Regions from separate parts of the Enterobacter nematophilus genome, predicted to be linked through region 2. Evidence: predicted binding sites of a transcription regulator. Region 2 holds the regulator's gene; each other region holds the start of a gene.
What was found. Region 2 encodes PhoB, which activates phosphate uptake and scavenging genes when phosphate is short. Its sites were predicted from a motif close to CTGTCATAAAACTGNCNNAT; they were not measured.

Region 1 (7,044 bases), on a different contig from region 2:
GCTGTGCGGAAGCCATCCAGCATTTCATGGACGGCAATAAAGTTTGCACCGCGCATATTCCAGTGGGCCTGTTTGGTGATCAGCGAAAGATCGATGAACTGGATCACCTGGCGATTCAGCAACTCAATGGTCGCTTTTTTGTCGCTATCCGATACATCGTTACGGGTATAAAGCAGATTAGACGCTTTCGTTTTCACCAGTTTAGCGGTACTCATAATCTCATATCCTCTTGATGTTTATGTCCCAGGTAATTACGGAACTAAGTATAGCACCGGATTTTTTCTCTGCGGTCTGGCTGTGCCTATCGGTTTAATAGCGAGAAGGAGGTTGATAATTTAACTAATTGAAATTAATAGATAATTTTAAAATTGATACAGATCAATCTTAATTCACCCTAAGGGAAATAGACGGGGAATGATATTTCGATAATATGACAAACTATGTAAGAAATTATAACGGATGGCGTTCTGGCCTTTATTCTGCATGGCCGTGAAGCCATGCAGAATATATGGCATTAGCCGATGTCGATTTTCTCAACTTTGGGTTCAGGGCGCATGGTGAGCGTTGACCCCATCGACGCCGCGATAATTGAGCAGAGCGCCAGCGTCTGGGTAAACGTCAGCGTTTCGCCCAGGAACACCATCCCGGAGATCGCCGCAAGGGCGGGCTCCATGCTCATCAGGGTGCCAAATATGCGCGTCGGCAGACGCGTCAGGGCAATCATCTCCAGAGAATAGGGGAGAGCCGTTGAAAGAATAGCGACCGCCAGCCCGATGGGCATGACTGACCATTGCCAGATAGACTCCGTGGCCTGCGCCATACCGATCGGCACAAAAACGATAGCCGCAATCACGGAACCCAGGGCGACCGTTGCCGGGCCATGCTCTTCACCCGCGCGCTGCCCGGTGAGGATATAGACAGCCCAGCACGCTCCTGCTCCCAGAGCCAGCGCTGCGCCCGTGAGGTCAATCTCAGAGACATTCTGACCGAGCGGCAGCAGGAACCATAAGCCCAGAACGGCCAGCACGACCCAGATAAAATCCACCGGACGACGTGATGAGAAAAGCGCCACCGCCAGCGGGCCGGTAAACTCCAGCGCGACGGCGATCCCGAGCGGGATGGTCTGGATGGAGAGGTAGAACATATAGTTCATTGCCCCGAGGGACAGGCCATAAAAAAGCAGGGGGAGCCGTTGCTCTTTTTTGAAGCGCAGACGCCAGGGTTTGAAAATGGCAACAAGTATCGCCGTGCCCAGCACGATACGCAGGGCTGTCACCCCGGGCGCACCCACCAGTGGAAAAAGCGATTTTGCCAGCGAAGCACCGCTTTGGATGGACAACATGGCAATAAGTATGACGGCTACCGGCAACCAGACCGACGACGTGCGGGATAACCCAGGCATCCTTTCTCCTGTAAGCTAATGTCAAATGGAGTAAAGGTTGCAGTGTAAAGGAAATATACAGCTACGGTTGAGACTACGTTGAAAAAAAAGACCTGTGAAATCCGTAAAATGGTTAAGCGCTGGTGGATTTATCACCTGAAAGATTAGGAATAATCTGGATGAATGTAACGGCGCAGACGCGCAATATGGGCGTTTAGTAGGAAAAATCGCATGTGATTTGAAAGAGTTAGCTGAGGTTGGAAACGTTCTGTTACAGGAAAGGCCTCATTAGACATCACGAATCACAAAGAGTTTCGCAAATTTTTTTGATATATTTAAAGCTTACGGACTTACTTGAAGCACATTTGAGGTGGTTATGAAAAAAATTGCATGTCTTTCAGCACTGGCCGCTGTACTGGCTGTTTCCGCAGGTACCGCTGTAGCTGCTACTTCTACCGTAACTGGTGGTTACGCTCAGAGCGATATGCAGGGCGTGATGAACAAAACCAACGGTTTCAACCTGAAGTATCGTTACGAGCAGGATAACAACCCGCTGGGCGTGATCGGTTCTTTCACCTACACCGAGAAAGATCGTACTGAAAACGGCGCATACAACAAAGGCCAGTACTACGGTATCACTGCTGGTCCAGCTTACCGTCTGAACGACTGGGCAAGCATCTACGGTGTTGTAGGTGTTGGCTACGGTAAATTCCAGCAGACCGAAAACCAGGGTCTGAACCGCACTGCAAGCAACAGCGACTACGGCTTCTCCTATGGCGCGGGTATGCAGTTCAACCCAATCGAAAATGTTGCTCTGGACTTCTCCTATGAGCAGAGCCGTATCCGCAACGTTGACGTTGGCACCTGGATCGCGGGCGTAGGTTACCGCTTCTAATCACTTCGGTGAGCTAATAAAAAATCCGCCCAATGTGGCGGATTTTTTTTGTTTGTACCCTCTCCCAGTGGGAGAGGGCCAGGGTGAGGGCATCAGACCGCACGAGACCGCACAGCTTACTTACTCTTAATATCAAAAATATCCGTACCCAAATGGTTGTAGTCAACTTTCTGTAACTTGAAGTTGGTAACGTACACTGGGGGCGCTTTCTTGTTGGAGATAAACGGGTAACTATTTTTTATCTCTTTGGCCTTAATCCCCGTCCACTGCGAGAAGAACTGCAGGAAATCATTCGCCGAGCGCCGCGCTTTGATAACGCGATGCGTTTTATCATCACTCGACAGCACCATAAACGGCACCTGGAAATTCTGCTGGAACTGATCGTCGTGCGCCAGATACTGCACTTCTTTGCCACGCTCTTTGAACGCCAGCCCGTGATCCGAGAAATAGACCACGGAGAAGCTTTCGCCCGTGTTGCGCAGCTGATCGTAAAGCTTGCTGAGCAGTTCGTCGGTTTGCGTCATGGTGTAGAGATAGCAGGAGGTCTCTTTAGACTGCACAAACTCCGCGTATTTCCCGCCAGTGCGATCGCAGGCCTGCGGGTGCGACCCCATCAGGTGCAGGACAATCAGCTGCGGCTGGGTGCGTGGGGTAGCAAAGACCTGCGCTGTCATCTTCAGCAGCGCCTCGTCTTTGGTGTTTTTGTCGGCTTCAAAGTCGCCGCTCTTCAGGAACTGCACTTCGTCAGCACGCTTGGCAATACTGGCGATGGCCGTGTCGTATTCGCCAATTTGACCCTGATTGGAGAACCACCAGGTCTGAAAACCGGCGCGGTTGGCCAGGGTGACGAAATTATCCTGAAACTGAGGTTTGCCATCCACCACGCGGTTCAGCGTCAGGCCGAGCGATTTCTGCGTTGAACCGCTGGCCGCCACATAATCGGTAAACAGGGTACCGTTGACCGAGCTGGCAAACGGCGTGTTATTCCAGTGCCCGCCGAAGGCGCCCAGTGCGTCGCGACGTGCGCTCTCGCCAATCACCACCACATAGGTATGGTATTTCGGCTTCACCGCCAGCACGTTCCAGGTGTCTTTCATATTGGAAAGTTCAGCCATGCGCGCCTGCTCGTCGAGAACCTCTTTATTGTTCACGACGACGTCTTTCACGAAGCGGAAAACCGGATAGCCGATATTGATGAGCCTTAGCTTACCGTCCCAGGGAATATTCTGGATAGGGGCGACGAACGCCACGGCAAGGCTGAAGACCAGACAGAGTATTTCGATTTTACCCCAGGATTTTTTCTCGCCCGACCGACGGCGGATGGCGATAACGCCCAACGCGAAGATAAATAACCCTACCACGTAGCTGTACCAGGGGAAGATCGTCAGGATCTCCGTCGACTCTTCCATATTGGTGGAGTGCAGCGCGAGAAGGGTATTAAAGTTTGGCGAGCCGTAGGCCTGGCCAAACGGGAAATACATCGCAGCAACCAGCGAGCAGACCCCCACCAACGCTTTCTGCACGCGCGGGGCCGCTCGCCACAGCACATGCAGGATGCAGGTGAAAGCCACTGCATAAAGCAGGCTGAAGGGATAGCCGAGCGCAAAGTTAATCAGCAGCGACTGCAAAAAGTAAAATCCCGTCCACGGGCTTAAGGCCCGGCTGCGGGTAACGATGGTATCTAACAGGGTTACATTCATAGGTCACTATCACAAAAACGCCATGTGCTCACCCTGGCGCCAAGGGTCAAAGCCTGCCGGACAGTGCGTGGAAAGGGAATGAGAGGTCCGCTTCAGCGAGCCGCAAATTGTGCAGGGCTGCAAGAAGATAGTGCGAGCGTGAATTAAGGTCAACAGTTGCTAAACAGATGTTTTGCGAGGGGGGCTGCAAATCCGCAAAAATTATCGGGAATTGGTCAGTTTACAGCGGAAGTGTGACAGAAAAATGAAGCGGCGTACCGCAACGCCGCTTAGTGGGAAGGTTTGTCGTCCTGATGCGGTTTGTTGTTAAACATATCGCACAGCATGTTCAACAGCATTAAGCGCACTTTAAAAGGAGAGTGGGTAAACACGGTCATACACCTCTTGAATTCGTTCATAAGACCTCCTGATGTTTGATCCCTTCGATCCGTGAAGGGTGACTGCATTACATACAGATATAGCACAGGCTATATTGTATAGCTATGGCTATTTCGTTAATTTTTTGTGCTTGCAGAGCTATGGTTTACAATGTGCGCTCTCGATACCGGGCGCTGGAAGCGTCACCCCACTGAGGAAGTACAATGAACCGTCGCGCAGGTAAGCCAACCATCAAAAAAACGACGCAACTGGTGAATGTTGAAGAACATGTCGAAGGTTTTCGCCAGGTCCGTGAAGCGCACCGGCGTGAACTGATTGATGATTATGTTGAGCTGATTTCCGATCTGATCCGCGAGGTTGGGGAAGCGCGTCAGGTTGATATGGCCGCCAGGCTGGGGGTTTCGCAGCCAACAGTCGCTAAAATGTTAAAACGTCTGGCCTCGGTAGGCCTGATCGAAATGATCCCCTGGCGCGGCGTGTTTCTGACGCCGGAAGGGGAGAAGCTTGCGCAGGAGAGCCGCGAGCGCCATCAGCTTGTCGAGAACTTTTTGCTGGTGCTGGGCGTCAGCCCGGAAATTGCCCGCCGGGATGCGGAAGGAATGGAGCACCACGTTAGCGAAGAGACGCTGGTGAAGTTTCGCGAATTTACCCTTAAATATGGTCCCTCCGCTGAATGAAAATCCCTGGACTGCAGGCCCTGTCACGCGATCGTTTCTTCCATCTCTTATTAATCACTGGCGCCGGGTTAAGCCTGTTTGTGCCGTTTGCGCCACAGGCCTGGTCTGCGGCGATTGACTGGCGAACCATCATCACCCTGAGCGGGTTAATGATGCTGACCAAAGGGGTCGAGCTGAGCGGCTATTTTGACGTCCTGGGGCGTAAAATGGTGCGCCGTTTTGCCACCGAGCGCAGGCTGGCCCTGTTTATGGTGTTCTCCGCCGCGGTGCTGTCGACGTTTCTGACCAACGATGTGGCGCTGTTTATCATCGTGCCCCTCACGCTCACCCTGCGTAAGCTGTGCGAGATCCCTGTCAGCCGCTTGATCATCTTTGAAGCGCTCGCCGTTAACGCCGGTTCTCTGTTGACGCCCATCGGTAATCCGCAAAATATTCTTCTCTGGGGACGTTCCGGCCTGTCATTCGCCGCCTTTACCTGGCAGATGGCGCCTCTGGCGCTGGTGATGATGCTGTCGCTGCTGGCGGTCTGCTGGTTCGCGTTTCCGGATAAAAAGCTGCAATACCATAGCGGGACCACGGGCCCGCAGTGGCAGCCGCGGCTGGTCTGGAGCTGTCTCGGGTTATACATCGTCTTTCTGTTCGCCCTGGAGCTGAAGTATGAGCTGGCGGGCGTCCTGCTCGTCGCCGCGGGCTTTGTCGTGCTGGCGCGGCGCGTGCTGGTGAGCGTGGACTGGACGCTGCTGCTGGTCTTTATGGCGATGTTCATCGACGTGCATCTGCTTATTCAGCTTCCGGTGCTGCAAAACGTTCTGCACAGCGTCAGCGGTCTGTCGCAGCCGGGGCTGTGGCTGACGGCGATTGGCCTGTCGCAGTTTATCAGCAACGTGCCTGCCACCATTCTGCTGCTGAACTACGTTCCGCCGGACACGCTGCTGGCCTGGGCGGTCAACATCGGCGGGTTTGGGCTGCTGCCCGGCTCCCTGGCAAACCTGATCGCCCTGCGGATGGCCAACGACCGCCGCATCTGGTGGCGCTTCCACCTCTGGTCGATTCCGATGCTGCTCTGGGCTGCGGCGATTGGTTTCGGACTATTCCTTCTCATATAGTGCGCAATTTGTCAGTTTTTCCTGGCAAATGTATAGCAACGTCCTAGCTTTAGTGAACGGCATAGTGTGATGCCGCTCACTGACAGGACCGTTGCTGAACTATGGCAGAAGAACAAAATCCGCCTGCTGACGAGCAGGAAAAAAACAATAACGAGCGTAAACGCCCGGGCAAAAAACCGTTAATTATCCTCGGCATTGTCGTGGTGGTGATGGTTATTGTGGCGCTGGTCTGGTGGTTTTTAACCCGTAACGAAGAGACCACCGACGACGCCTTTACCGACGGCGACGTGGTGACGATTGCCCCCAAAACGGCGGGCTACGTTACCGAGCTTCGCGTGCGCGATAACCAGCGCGTAAAAAAGGGTGACCTGCTGGTGGTTATCGATCCTCGCGATACCACCGCCCAGCGCGATCAGGCTCAGGCCCAGCTTGGGCTGGCTATCGCGCAGCTGCATCAGGCCCAGGCGCAGCTGGCGCTCTCGAAGGTGCAGTATCCCGCCCAGCGTGACGAAGCCAAAGCGCAGGTGCTGAAAGCGCAGGCCGATCTGGCGAACGCGCAGGCAGAGTACCGGCGCCAGCGCGGCGTCGACCCGCGCGCGACCACCCAGCAAAGTATTGATTCCGCGAACGCTCAGCTGCGCAGCGCCCAGGCCGGTCTGGCCAGCGCCCAGGCACAGCTGGAAGTGGCGGAGCAGATACAGCTGCAGATTCGCCAGCAGGAGACCAACGTTGAAGCCCGCGAACGTCAGGTCGATCAGGCCAAAGCGCAGCTGGAAACCGCGAACCTGAACCTCTCTTATACCGAAGTCCGCGCCCCGTTCGACGGCTTTGTCACCAAACGCAACGTGCAGCCCGGCACGCTGGTGCAGGCGGGCACCGCGCTGTTCTCGCTGGTTTCCCCGAACGT
Region 2 (7,044 bases):
AGCAGTAGGTCCAGCCGGTGATAAACCCGGCCAGCGGGCCGAGGTTTTCCTGCGCGTAGCGGGAGAAGGAGCTGGCAGACGGGTTGTGAACCGACATTTCGCCGAGGGCGCGCATGATGATATACGCCGCCACGCCGCCGATGATGTACGCCAGCAGAACGCTTGGACCGGCCATTTTGATGGCATCTGCCGAGCCATAAAAAAGACCGGTGCCGATAGCAGAGCCCAGCGCCATAAAGCGGATGTGGCGCGTGCTCAATCCACGTTTAAGTTTGTTAGTGCTTTCCATTTAAATCTTGCCATTCAACACGAAAAAAACAAAAAACCACGGGGCCTTAAGCCCCGTGGTTAAACAGTTTGTTGCCGTTGATTAATGAGCGTTCGATGCGACCTGACGCCCTGCAGCACGATCCCAGATAACCGCCAGAACCAGTGCAACAACGGTAGGCATCAGCCAGGCCAGGCCCTGCTCGGACAGCGGCAGACGCTGTGTCCAGGCTGGCAGAATTTCAGCGAACGCTGATGCTTTAATCCCGTCAAGGATACCAAAAATCAGGCTGATAAACATGGCTGGCGCAATAATTCGTGAGGAGTTATGCCACCACGGACGGGTGAAGCTCAGCACCACCAGCACGATGCACGGCGGATAGATCGCCGTCAGCACCGGAATAGAGACCTGAATCAGGTGGCTCAGACCGAGGTTAGACACCGCCATGGAGAAGATGCCGAGGATAAACACCAGGGTACGGTAAGAGAGCGGCAGATACTGCGCAAAGAACTCTGCACAGGCGCAGGTCAGGCCAACCGCGGTTACCAGACACGCCAGGAAGATCAGCGCCGCCAGCAGCATGCTGCCCGCCCCACCGAAGGTGTGCTGAACGTAAGCGTGCAGGATAGCCGCACCGTTCGCGTTCTGATCGACCAGCATCGCGCTATCGGAGCCCAGGCGGAACAGCGCCAGATACAGCAGCGTCAAGCCCACACCGGCCATCAGGCCAGCCCAGATGGTATAGCGGGTCAGCAAACGCGCTTCGGTCACGCCGCGGGAACGCGCGGCGTTAACGATAACGATACCAAACACCATCGCGCCCAGCGTATCCATCGTCAGGTAGCCGTTCACAAAGCCGTTAGAAAACGCGGCGTTTTTATAGGCATCCATCGCGTCGCTAATCGGGCCGGCTGGCCAGATGATGGCCGCCACGGCCAGCACGATCAGCGCCACAATTTTCAGCGGCGCCAGGAAGTTACCGACCGTGTCCAGCAGCTTGCCCGGATAGAGGGAAACCAGAATAACGATGGCGAAATAAATCAGGCTGTAGATGAACAGCGGCATCGCGCCGTCGCCGGTCAGCGGGGCGATACCCACTTCGAAGGAAACGGTCGCGGTACGCGGGGTAGCAAACAGCGGACCAACGGCCAGATAGCAGACGGTTGCCAGCAGAACGCCAGCCACTTTGCCAATCGGGGTGCTGAGGCTATCCACGCCGCCACCGACTTTCGCCAGCGCGATAACGGTCAGTACCGGCAGACCCACGGCAGTAATCAGGAAACCAAACGCGGCGGTCCAGACGTGTTCACCCGCCTGTAAGCCAACCATTGGAGGGAAAATGATGTTGCCTGCGCCAACGAACAGCGCAAATGTCATAAAGCCCAGCGCGATAATGTCACGCGATTTTAAGTGATGGGTCATAAAACCTTACTGCCTGTGGATGTGGTGTTGAAAACGTTGAGATTTTCGATTTCCCTGACGGGACGATACAGCCGAAAATTTGCTCAATTTCAGCGGGAAATGCTCCCGTCCTGGCGTGGAGAAGAATAGTTTTTCGATTTACCACGCAAATACAGTCGGTCTGACAGTATCTGGGGGGCAATTTAAACGCTTATAACGTTTAAAGGCAAGGAGGGATCGCAAAACCAGAACAATATGCCAGTATGAAAACGCACACCAGAACAATGCGCTAATTATAGGAAAAACCCATGGCTAATCATGCGAACAAAAAACAGCCAACCGTATAAAATTCACACGCGTTTCGCTTGACTGCAAAGCAAACGGGCCAGCGATTGCTGACCCGTGGAAAGGTAAAATGACACGCCTGCCGTCAGGCGCTTTTTTTGGCAATTAATCGTTCCGGGATAACGAAACTGAAGCGGGTTCCCTTACCCAGGGTACTCTGGATATCAAGACGGCTTTCATGGTGATTCACCGCGTGTTTCACAATCGCCAGCCCCAGGCCGCTCCCCCCCGTCTGCCGCGATCGCGCTTTATCCACCCGGTAGAAGCGCTCGGTCAGGCGCGGAATATGCTCCGGGGCGATCCCCGGCCCGTTATCCTCCACGCTAAACTCGGCGCCTGCCGGCGTATGCTGCCAGCGCACCACGATATCCGTCCCTTCCGGCGTATGGTTTACCGCGTTGTACACCAGGTTGGAGATGGCGCTACGCAGTTCATCCTCGCTGCCCAGCACCTTCAGCGTATTGTCGACGTCAAAGGTCAGCTGATGTTTTTTATGGCTTAACGTCTGCGCTTCACGCTCGACGACGCGCAGCATCATGGGCACATCAATGGTGTCATTCAGCGCAAGCGACGGCGCCGCTTCAATCTTCGACAGCGTCAGCAGCTGCTTCACCAGCCCTTCCATACGGTGCGTTTGCTCGCGCATCGTATGCAGCGCTTTTTCACGCGGCGCGCCTTCCAGGGTTTGCTCCTGCATCATCTCCAGGTAGCCCTGCAGCACGGTCAACGGGGTGCGTAGCTCGTGGCTGACGTTGGCGAAGAAGTTACGACGCGCCCCTTCCAGCTGGTGCATCTGGGTCACGTCGCGCGCCACCATCAGCCACTGGCGATCGCTGTAGGGCATCACGCGGATTTCCAGATGGCGGCCGTTATTCAGCTTCAGATTGTGGGGACGGGTGAAATCACGCTTTTTAAGATACAGCGTGAACTCGGGATAGCGCAGAAGGTTGAGGATGTTCTGACCATTATCGTCCGGCCAGCGCAGGCCCAGCAGCTGTTGCGCAAGCCCGTTACACCAGAAAATAGTTCCTTCTTCTGTCGTCAGGATCACCGCATCCGGCAGCGACTCTGCGCCGCTGCGAAAGCGTTTGATCAGGCTTCCCAGCTCGCGACGGCGCTTTTTATTACGCATCTGCATCTGGTGCAGGCCGTACAGCAGCGGCTCCCAACTGCCGCTTCCCGGCGGCGGCGTCATACTGCGGTCAACCCACAGCCACCAGGAGAGACGAAGCAGGTTCCAGAAATGCCAGACTAACAGCCCGGTAACCGCCGCCAGCAGAAACCACGGCAGGTGCCCAATAATGGCCCCCAGAAGGAGGGCCGGAATACAGCATAAGATCAGTTCAAAGACGAGCCTTTTCCATGACAGACGTTCCAGCACGCGTCACACTCCTGTCATTGTTCAGAAACGGGTCGAGAAACGATAACCCGTGCCGCGGACCGTCTGTACCATGCGATCGTGGCCGCTCAGTTCCAGCGCTTTTCGCAGGCGGCGGATATGTACGTCAACCGTCCGGTCTTCGACATACACGTTAGTTCCCCAGACGTTATTCAGCAACTGCTCGCGGCTGTAAACGCGTTCCGGATGGGTCATAAAGAAGTGCAGGAGTTTAAATTCGGTAGGCCCCATGTCGAGGGGATTTTCGCCGGTCATCACGCGGTGTGACGTAGGATCAAGGCTCAGGCCCTGCATCTCAATCACCTCTTCCACCGCCATCGGCGAAATACGGCGCATGACGGCCTTAATGCGGGCAACCAGCTCTTTCGGAGAGAAAGGTTTAGTAATGTAATCGTCCGCGCCGGTCTCCAGACCGCGCACGCGATCCTCTTCCTCTCCGCGCGCCGTGAGCATCACAACCGGGATGTCGCGGGTCAGCGCTTCACGCTTCAGGTGTTTGATAAACTGCAGTCCGGAGCCGCCGGGCAACATCCAGTCAAGCAGAATCAGATCGGGCCAGGGTTCATTCAGCTGGTTCACCGCGCTGTCATAATCTTCCGCTTCAACCGGCTGGAAGCCATTTTGTTCGAGCACGAAGCACACCATTTCACGAATTGGAGCTTCATCTTCTACGACCAGAATACGTCTCGCCATACTTTGCCCTGTCTTATCTTATTTAAGTTACAAGTTTGTAATGCGGCGCCATTATGCGTCAGATTTATGACAGATTTATGAAAAACAGTACCACTATAAATGGCAAACTGTTGTTTTATTACAGCGGTTATTTTCCTCTCCCTGACAGTTTATAATCGCCCGCATCGTTTTTCGCCACGGATCTCCTATGCGCATACTTCACACCTCGGACTGGCATCTGGGTCAAAATTTTTACAGCAAAAGCCGTGCGGCTGAACATGAAGCGTTCCTGAACTGGCTTCTGGAAACGGCCCAGGCGCACGAGGTGGATGCCATTATTGTGGCGGGTGACATTTTCGATACCGGTTCGCCGCCGAGCTATGCGCGTGAATTGTATAACCGCTTCGTGGTGAACCTGCAGCAGACCGGCTGTCATCTGGTGATTGTCGCCGGTAACCATGACTCCGTCGCCACGCTCAATGAATCCCGCGATATCCTGGCGTTTCTCAATACCACCGTGGTCGCCAGCGCCGGGCACGCGCCGCAGATCCTGAAAAAACGCGACGGATCGCCGGGCGCGGTACTGTGTCCGATTCCCTTTTTACGCCCGCGGGACATCGTACAAAGCCAGGCGGGACTGTCGGGCGCGGAAAAGCAGCAGCATTTATTACAGGCCATCACCGACTATTATCACCAGCAGCACGCACAAGCCTGTGCCCTGCGCGGTGAACAGGCCATTCCGGTCATTGCCACCGGGCACCTCACCACCGTCGGGGCCAGCAAAAGTGACGCGGTCCGCGAGATCTATATCGGTACGCTTGATGCCTTTCCCGCGCAAAACTTCCCGCCCGCGGACTACATCGCGCTCGGGCACATTCACCGCGCCCAGGTCATCGGCGGCTGCGAGCATATCCGCTACTGCGGTTCCCCTATTTCGCTCAGCTTCGATGAAACCGGCAAAGCCAAATCCGTACATCTGGTGAGCTTTGATGAGGGCAAACTCAGCGCCGTCGAGACGCTGGAAGTGCCGGTCACCCAGCCGCTGGCGGTGCTGAAGGGCGATCTTGCCGCGATTACGGAACAGCTTGAGCAGTGGCGCGGCGCGGAGCTTAACCCGCCCGTCTGGCTGGATATTGAAATCACCACCGATGACTACCTGCACGATATGCAGCGGAAAATTCAGGCGCTGACCGAAGAGTTGCCGGTAGAGGTGTTGCTGGTGCGCCGCAGCCGCGAGCAGCGCGAGAAAATTCTGCTCGGCGCCCAGCGCGAAACGCTCAGCGAACTGCGGGTAGAGGAGGTATTTGAACGCCGCCTGTCGCAGGAAGAGATCGATGATGCGAAGCGCGTCAGGCTCAACGAGCTGTTCAGCCATACCCTGCACGCCCTCAATGACGAGGAAGAAAACGCATGAAAATTCTGAGCCTGCGCCTGAAAAATCTCAACTCCCTTAAGGGCGAGTGGAAAATTGACTTCACCGCGGAGCCTTTTGCCAGCAACGGCCTGTTTGCCATCACCGGCGCAACCGGCGCGGGTAAAACCACCCTGCTCGACGCCATCTGTCTGGCGCTCTACCACGAAACGCCGCGCCTGAATAAGGTCTCTCAGGCGCAAAACGACCTGATGACGCGCGATACCGCCGAGTGCCTGGCGGAAGTAGAGTTTGAGGTGAAAGGCGTCGCCTATCGCGCCTTCTGGAGCCAGAACCGGGCGCGCAACCAGCCGGACGGGAACTTGCAGGCACCGCGAGTGGAGCTGGCCCGCTGCGAGGACGGCAAGATTCTGGCCGACAAGGTCTCGGATAAGCTGGAGCAAACCGCGGCGCTCACCGGGCTGGACTACGGCCGCTTTACCCGCTCAATGCTGCTCTCGCAGGGGCAATTTGCCGCCTTCCTGAATGCCAAACCGGCCGATCGCGCAGAACTGCTGGAAGAACTCACCGGCACCGAAATCTACGGCCAGATTTCCGCGATGGTGTTTGAGAAACACAAAGCCGCCCGCAGCGTGCTGGAAAAATGCGAGGCGCAGGCGGCGGGCGTCGTGCTGCTCAGCGAAGAACAGCAGCAGCAGTTGCAGCAAAGTTTGCAGGCGCTTACTGACGAAGAGAAAACCCTGCTGGCCCAGCAGCAAAGCCAGCAGAAAGATTTTCAGTGGCTTACGCGCCATGACGAGCTCTTGCGGGAGCAGCAGCGCGTTACCGCCCTGCAGCAGCAGGCGCAACAGGCGCAGTCGAACGCGGCGCCGGAACTGGCAAAACTCCAGCTTGCCCAGCCCGCCGCCCAGCTCCGTCCGCTCTGGGAGCATCAGCAGGAGCAAACCGCACGTCTGACGCAAACCCAGCAGCGAATTAACGAAGTAAATACTCGCTTACAGGCCAAAACCGCACTGCGCGCGCGGATCCGCAATACCGCTCTGCGTACCCATGAGCGGCTACAGGCCGAACTGACGGCGCTGGCGCAGTGGCTGGCGGAGAACGAGCGTTATCGCCTGCTGGGCCAGGAAATTGCCGGCTGGCGCGCCCAGTTCTCACAGCTAAATCGCGACAAAAGTCAGCTCGCCGCGCTTGCTGCGCGGATGACAGAGCTTCGTCAGAAGCTGGCTGAGATGCCGGAAAATACGCTGACGCTGACGGCGGATGAGGTCAGCGCGGCCATGGAGCAGCAGTCCCGGTCCCGCACGCTGCGCCAGCAGCTGACGTCGCTGCATGCCCGCTATCAGCCGCTGCAAAAGCGCCTGAGCCAGAACGGTGAAAGCGTGCAGAAAGCGCAGGCGGAGCAGAGCAAGCTCAATGAAACCCTGGCGCTGCGCCGCCAGCAGTACAAAGAGAAACATCAGCACTATCTGGACCTGAAAGCCCTGTGCGAACGTGAAGCGACGATTAAAGATCTGGAAAGCTATCGCTCACAGCTTGAGGCAGGCAAACCCTGCCCGCTGTGCGGCTCCCACGAGCATCCTGCCG
Region 3 (7,044 bases), on a different contig from region 2:
CGAGATGACCAGCTACTGGCATCTGCTGGGCGAAGGCACCCACAGCGTGAACGGCAAAACCGTTACCGTGAACCTGCGCGCGCTGAAAAAGCAGCTCTACCTGTGCCTGATGAGCGTTAACGCCCTGGAAGCGATCCGCTTCTACGTGAGCTTCGCCTGCTCCTTCGCCTTTGCCGAGCGCAAGCTGATGGAAGGCAACGCCAAAATCATTCGCCTGATCGCCCGTGATGAAGCCCTGCACCTGACCGGCACCCAGCACATGCTGAACCTGCTGCGCAGCGGTACGGACGACCCGGAGATGGCGGAAATCGCCGAAGAGTGCAAGCAGGAGTGCTATGACCTGTTCGTGCTGGCGGCCCAGCAGGAGAAAGAGTGGGCAGACTACCTGTTCCGCGACGGCTCCATGATTGGCCTGAACAAAGACATCCTGTGCCAGTACGTTGAGTACATTACCAACATCCGCATGCAGGCGGTTGGTCTGGACCTGCCGTTCCAGACGCGCTCTAACCCGATTCCATGGATCAACACCTGGCTGGTGTCCGATAACGTTCAGGTTGCGCCGCAGGAAGTGGAAGTGAGCTCTTATCTGGTCGGTCAGATTGATTCAGAAGTCAACACCGACGACCTGAGCGACTTCCAGCTCTGATGAGCCGCGTAACGCTGAGCCTTTCTGGCACCGAAGTGCTGTGCCAGGAAGAGCACCCTTCCCTGCTGGTGGCGCTTGAAGCGCATCAGGTGGAGGTAGAGTACCAGTGTCGTGAAGGCTATTGCGGCTCCTGCCGCTGCCGTCTGGTCGCAGGCCAGGTGGACTGGCTGACCGAGCCGCTGGCCTTTATCAGTGATGGGGAAATTTTGCCCTGCTGCTGCCGGGCAAAAGGCGATATTGAGATCGAGATGTAAAAAAGGGCCTTACGGCCCTTTTTCTATTTTAAGAACGTCACCGCTTTATCCGGGAAATCCGTAAACAGCCCGTCCACGTCCGCCTGCTTATACAACACCTCGTAAAGCTGATTCACATCCGTGGCATACGGCGGCAGCTGGTCTGCACGCACCGTGTAAGGATGCACCTGCATCTTGCTGGCGTGCGCCTCTTTCACCATCGCCGTCAGCTTCACGTGGCCAGGCGTTGAGCCTTCCGCCACCAGCATGTGGTAATCCGGCCCGATGCCGTCGGCGTACTGCGCAATCTGCTTCATCGCGCCTGGCTTAAACATCCAGTCGTAGCTGTAGTTCACCCACTTCCCGTCCGGCTGCTTCTCCTGGGTTTCGTTCCAGTCGGTATAGGCAATCAGCTGCACCAGATTGAGATCCATCCCCATCTTCGGCTCCAGCTCGGTTTTAATGCGCTTCAGCTCGGCGGCGTCAAAACACTGCAGGTAAACTTTGTCCTTCTTATTGGTATAGCCGTACTGTTTCAGCACCTCCAGCGTCTTCGCGGCAATGTCTTTTCCTTCCTGATGGTGGAACCACGGCGCTTTGATTTCCGGGTAGATACCGATGTTTTTCCCGGTAGAGTGGTTCAACCCCTGAACAAACTCAATCTCTTCCTGGAAGGTATGGATCCGGAAGTCGGATTTGCCCATCGGGAAGCGTCCCGGATAGACCTGCACCTTCTTGCCGTTTTCAATCTCAAAGCCTTCGGTAAACTTCAGAGAGCGGATTTCATCCAGCGTGAAGTCGATGGCGTAATAACGACCATCTTTGCGCGCGCGGTCCGGGAAACGCTCCGCCACGTCGGTCACGCGGTCAAGATAGTGGTCATGCAGGACGACCAGCTGGTCGTCCCTGGTCATCACCAGATCCTGCTCCAGATAATCCGCGCCCTGGGCATAGGCCATCGCTTTCGCCGGCAGCGTATGCTCCGGCAGATAGCCGCTGGCACCGCGGTGGGCGATAACGATTTTATCCGCCGCCAGCGCGGAGCCTGTCATCAGGCCTGCCAGCAGCAGGCCGGTGGTTAATTGAGTTAATTTCATCGCAATGCTCCTTATTGACGACGCGCCAGCACTTCCGCGTGGTGACGTTTCTCGCCGATCATCACAATAACCAGCAGCAGAACCGCCAGCACGCTACCGCCGATCATCACCATAAAGCCGCCGTCCCAGCCGAAGAAGTCAACGGTATAGCCCACAATGGCGCTCGCCGCGACCGAGCCGCCGAGGTAGCCAAACAGACCGGTAAAGCCTGCCGCCGTGCCTGCCGCTTTTTTCGGCGCCAGCTCCAGCGCGTGCAGACCAATCAGCATTACCGGACCGTAAATCAGGAAGCCGATAACGATCATGCAGGCCATGTCTACGGACGGGTTGCCCGGCGGGTTGAGCCAGTAAACAACGGTGGCAATGGTGACCAGGGTCATAAAGAACACGCCCGTCGCGCCGCGGTTGCCTTTAAACACTTTGTCCGACATCCAGCCGCAAATCAGCGTGCCCGGGATCCCGGCGTATTCATACAGGAAGTACGCCCAGGAGGATTTATCCAGCGCGAAGTGCTTCACCTCTTTCAGGTAGGTCGGGGACCAGTCGAGGATGCCGTAGCGCAGCAGGTAAACGAACACGTTCGCCACCGCGATGTACCACAGCAGCTTGTTCGGCAGCACGTACTTCATGAAGATCTGTTTCGCGGTCAGCTCTTCTTCGTGCTTCTCGCTGTAATCGTCCGGATAGTCGTTTTTGTACTCTTCAATTGGCGGCAGGCCGCAGGACTGCGGCGTATCGCGCATCAGCGCAAAAGCAATAATCGCCACCAGAATAGCGCCAAAGGCAGGCATGTAGAGCGCCGCGTGCCAGTCGTTGAACCAGGCCATCCCCAGCAGAAACAGCAGAGGTGGAAGCCCGCCCCCGACGTTATGCGCGCAGTTCCACACCGATACAATGCCGCCGCGCTCTTTCTGCGACCACCAGTGCACCATGGTGCGTCCGCACGGCGGCCACCCCATCCCCTGGAACCAGCCGCAGAGGAACAGCAGAACAAACATAATGGCAATGCTGGACGTCGCCCACGGCACAAAGCCCATGAACAGCATCACCGCTGCCGCCAGGATCAGACCGGCAGGGAGAAACACGCGCGGATTCGAGCGATCGGACACCGAACCCATGATGAATTTAGAAAAACCGTAGGCGATAGAGATCCCCGACAGCGCGAATCCCAGGTCGCCGCGTGAAAAGCCCTGCTCCACCAGATACGGCATGGCGAGCGCAAAGTTTTTACGTACCAGGTAGTACGCCGCGTACCCGAAGAAGATCCCCAGGAAAATTTGCCAACGCAGACGACGGTATAGCGGATCAATTTCTGCCTCTGGCAGACGCGCCCGATGCGGCGCAGGTTTGAAGATACTGAGCATAACAGCCTCCGTGGCCTTTCAAAAAAATGACCAGGCATCTCGCGCCCGGTTACAGAGGCGGGGATGTTAAAAAAACATGCGGTTTGTTACTGTGAATCAACGCACAGATTGTTACAGAAATATGACAGAATGCGCAAAAAAGCGCATGAAATCACGTTTTAGTTTCGAATTTCGCGCGTTTATGTTCGAAATCAAACAAACCACACGATCTATGTGGCTAAATGCTAAAAAACGAACATAGAGGAAAGGCAATGACAATTCACGATCCACGCTACAGCGATGTGATTATCATTGGCGGTGGCGCAACCGGCGCCGGCATCGCACGCGACTGCGCCCTTCGCGGATTAAGCGTCACGCTTCTGGAGCGCCACGATATTGCCACGGGCGCAACCGGACGAAACCACGGCCTGCTGCACAGCGGCGCACGGTATGCGGTCACCGACGGTGAATCCGCGCGCGAATGTATCGCTGAAAACCAGATCCTCAAGCGTATCGCCCGGCACTGCATAGAGCCGACCGACGGCCTCTTTATTACCCTTCCCGAAGATGACCTCGCCTTTCAGTCAACCTTTATAACCGCCTGTACTGCAGCGGGCATTCAGGCTGAGGCTGTGGATCCGGCGCTGGCCCGGCGGCTGGAGCCGTCGGTAAACCCGGCGCTGATCGGCGCGGTGAAAGTGCCTGACGGCACCGTTGACCCCTTCCGCCTGACCGCCGCCAACATGCTGGACGCCCGCGAGCATGGCGCGCGCATTCTGACCGGGCACGAAGTGACCGGGCTTATCCGCGAAGGGCATCGCATCTGCGGCGTGCGGGTGTTTGATACGCAGTACAACGAGCACGGCGAGCTGCACGCCGCCGTGGTGGTCAACGCGGCGGGGATCTGGGGCCAGCGCATCGCGGAATACGCCGATTTATCCATCCGCATGTTCCCGGCAAAAGGGTCGCTGCTGATCCTCGACCACCGCATCAATAACCACGTCATCAACCGCTGCCGCAAGCCTTCTGACGCCGACATTCTGGTGCCGGGCGACACCATTTCGCTCATCGGTACGACGTCAACGCACGTTGACTACAGCGACATTGACGTCAACCGCGTGACCGCCGAGGAGGTCGACATCCTGCTGCGCGAAGGGGAAAAGCTGGCGCCGGTGATGGCGCAAACGCGTATTCTGCGCGCCTACGCGGGCGTGCGTCCCCTTGTCGCCAGCGATAACGATCCGAGCGGACGTAACGTCAGCCGGGGCATCGTGCTGCTCGATCACGCCGAGCGCGACGGCATGGACGGGTTTATCACCATCACCGGCGGCAAGCTGATGACCTACCGCCTGATGGCCGAGTGGGCAACCGATGCCGTCTGCCGCAAGCTCGGAAATACCGAACCGTGCGTTACGGCAGAACAGCCGCTGCCGGGATCGCGCCAGTCTACCGAAAAAACGCTGCAAAAAATCATCTCCCTGCCCGCGCCGCTGCGCGGTTCGGCCATCTACCGCCACGGCGACAGAACGCCGCAGTGGCTCGGTGAAGGAAGATTGAGCCGCAGCCTGGTGTGCGAGTGCGAAGCCGTTACCGCAGGCGAGGTGCAGTACGCGGTAGAGAACCTGACGGTCAACAGCCTGCTCGATCTCCGCCGCCGCACCCGCGTCGGAATGGGAACCTGCCAGGGCGAGCTGTGCGCCTGTCGTGCGGCCGGGCTGCTGCAGCGTTTTCATACCACCACCGCCACCCAGTCGCTCGATCAGCTCAGCGCATTTTTGAACGAGCGCTGGAAAGGCATTCAGCCTGTCGCCTGGGGAGATGCCCTGCGCGAAAGCGAATTTACCCGCTGGGTCTATCAGGGGCTTTGCGGCCTGGAGAAGGAGCAACACGATGAAATTTGACACCGTCATCGTCGGCGGCGGGCTGGCAGGCCTGCTCTGCGGCATCAAACTCACGAGGCAGGGGCTGCGCTGCGCCATTATCACCCGCGGCCAGAGCGCCCTGCACTTCTCGTCGGGCTCGCTGGACCTGGTGAATGAAGCGTACCGCGACAGACTGCCGCCGGAACACCCCTACCACCTGATTGGCGCACAGCATATTGACCGCTTTGCGCTGGAAGCCGAAGCGCTGCTGGCGGACTGCGGCGCGCGTCTGCAGGGAAGCGCCCGGCAAAATCATCAGCGCATTACGCCGCTCGGCACTCTGCGCTCCGCGTGGCTCAGCCCGGAGGAGGTGCCCGTTGCCCCCTTAACTGCCACGCGCGTGCGGGTGGTGGGCATCAGCGGCTTTCTGGATTTTCAGCCCCATCTCGCGGCAGCCTCGCTCTGTCGCCAGGGCGTCAACGCCGACACGGCGGAAATAGAGCTGCCCGAGCTGGATATCCTGCGCGACAATCCGAGCGAGTTTCGCGCGGTGAATATCGCCCGTTTTCTGGATAATGAGGACAAATGGCCGCTGCTGTATGACGCGCTCAGGCCGCTCGGTGAAACCTGCGATGCGCTGATTATGCCCGCCTGCTTTGGTTTAAACGACAACCGCCTGTGGCGCTGGCTGTCTGACCGTCTGCCCTGCTCGCTCGGCCTGCTGCCCACGCTGCCCCCATCCGTACCCGGCATTCGCCTGCATAGCCAGCTCCAGCGCCAGTTTGTTGCGCAGGGCGGCGTGTGGATGGCGGGTGACGAGGTGAAAAAAATCACCCTGACCGACGGCGCGGTGAGCGAAATCTGGACACGAAACCACGAAGATATTCCGCTTCGCGCCCGCTATACGGTGCTGGCGAGCGGGAGCTTCTTCAGCAACGGGCTGCTGAGCAGCCGGGAGGGCATCCGGGAAGCCATTATGGGGCTGGATGTGCGGCAAAGCGCCTCCCGCGCGGACTGGTATCAAAGTGATTTCTTCACGCCGCAGCCCTGGCAGCAGTTTGGCGTAATTGTTGATAACCGGCTACATCCGCAGCGTTCCGGTCAGCCCGTCGGTAACCTTTTTGCCATCGGCTCGCTGCTGGGCGGATACGATCCGATCGCCCAGGGATGCGGCGGCGGGGTTTGCGCCGTCACGGCGCTGTATGTGGCCGAGCAGATTAGCCAGCGCGTGGAGGCTGAACAATGAACGACACCCGTTTTGAAAGCTGCATTAAATGCACGGTGTGCACCACCGTCTGCCCGGTCAGCGGCGTGAACCCGCGCTACCCTGGGCCAAAGCAGGCCGGGCCGGACGGCGAGCGCCTGCGCCTGAAGGACGGCAAGCTGTACGACGAGGCGCTGAAATACTGCATCAACTGTAAACGCTGCGAGGTCGCCTGCCCGTCGGACGTGAAAATCGGCGACATCATCCAGCGCGCCCGGGCGCGCTACAGCACGCAAAAGCCGTCGCTGCGCGATGCGATCCTGAGCCATACCGACCTGATGGGCAGCGTCTCAACGCCGTTTGCCCCGCTGGTGAATGCCGCGACCTCACTCAAGCCGGTACGCCAGCTGCTGGATGCGACGCTGAAGATAGACCATCACCGCAGCCTGCCGAAATATTCTCACGGCACCTTCCGCCGCTGGTACAAGTCCGTCGCGGCGGAGCAGGCGCAGTACGACGATCGGGTAGCCTTTTTCCACGGCTGCTATGTGAATTACAACCACCCACAGCTGGGCAAAGACCTGCTGAAGGTTTTGAACGCGATGGGAATCGGCGTCCAGCTGCTCAGCAAAGAGAAGTGCTGCGGCGTGCCGCTGATT

Region 1: OSH03_RS05320 (phosphoethanolamine transferase) is a predicted target of PhoB. The motif match lies at 3,983-4,002, and genes of this name have one in related genera.
Region 3: glpT (glycerol-3-phosphate transporter) is a predicted target of PhoB. The motif match lies at 3,449-3,468, and genes of this name have one in related genera.

What each region holds. Positions count from the first base shown of each region.
Region 1 is NZ_JAPKNE010000001.1:1,120,470-1,127,513, reverse strand. Features, by position in the region: gene dps (DNA starvation/stationary phase protection protein Dps) at 1-215, opposite strand, end outside; gene rhtA (threonine/homoserine exporter RhtA) at 515-1,402, opposite strand; gene ompX (outer membrane protein OmpX) at 1,758-2,276, shown strand; gene OSH03_RS05320 (phosphoethanolamine transferase) at 2,393-3,976, opposite strand; gene mntS (manganase accumulation protein MntS) at 4,246-4,374, opposite strand; gene mntR (manganese-binding transcriptional regulator MntR) at 4,558-5,031, shown strand; gene OSH03_RS05305 (anion transporter) at 5,028-6,137, shown strand; gene OSH03_RS05300 (HlyD family secretion protein) at 6,239-7,044, shown strand, end outside.
Region 2 is NZ_JAPKNE010000006.1:118,961-126,004, reverse strand. Features, by position in the region: gene proY (proline-specific permease ProY) at 1-289, opposite strand, end outside; gene brnQ (branched-chain amino acid transporter carrier protein BrnQ) at 371-1,690, opposite strand; gene phoR (phosphate regulon sensor histidine kinase PhoR) at 2,100-3,395, opposite strand; gene phoB (phosphate response regulator transcription factor PhoB) at 3,417-4,106, opposite strand; gene sbcD (exonuclease subunit SbcD) at 4,294-5,499, shown strand; gene sbcC (exonuclease subunit SbcC) at 5,496-7,044, shown strand, end outside.
Region 3 is NZ_JAPKNE010000002.1:110,453-117,496, reverse strand. Features, by position in the region: gene nrdB (class Ia ribonucleoside-diphosphate reductase subunit beta) at 1-646, shown strand, start outside; gene yfaE (class I ribonucleotide reductase maintenance protein YfaE) at 646-900, shown strand; gene glpQ (glycerophosphodiester phosphodiesterase) at 924-1,976, opposite strand; gene glpT (glycerol-3-phosphate transporter) at 1,988-3,340, opposite strand; gene glpA (anaerobic glycerol-3-phosphate dehydrogenase subunit A) at 3,592-5,220, shown strand; gene glpB (glycerol-3-phosphate dehydrogenase subunit GlpB) at 5,210-6,427, shown strand; gene glpC (anaerobic glycerol-3-phosphate dehydrogenase subunit GlpC) at 6,424-7,044, shown strand, end outside.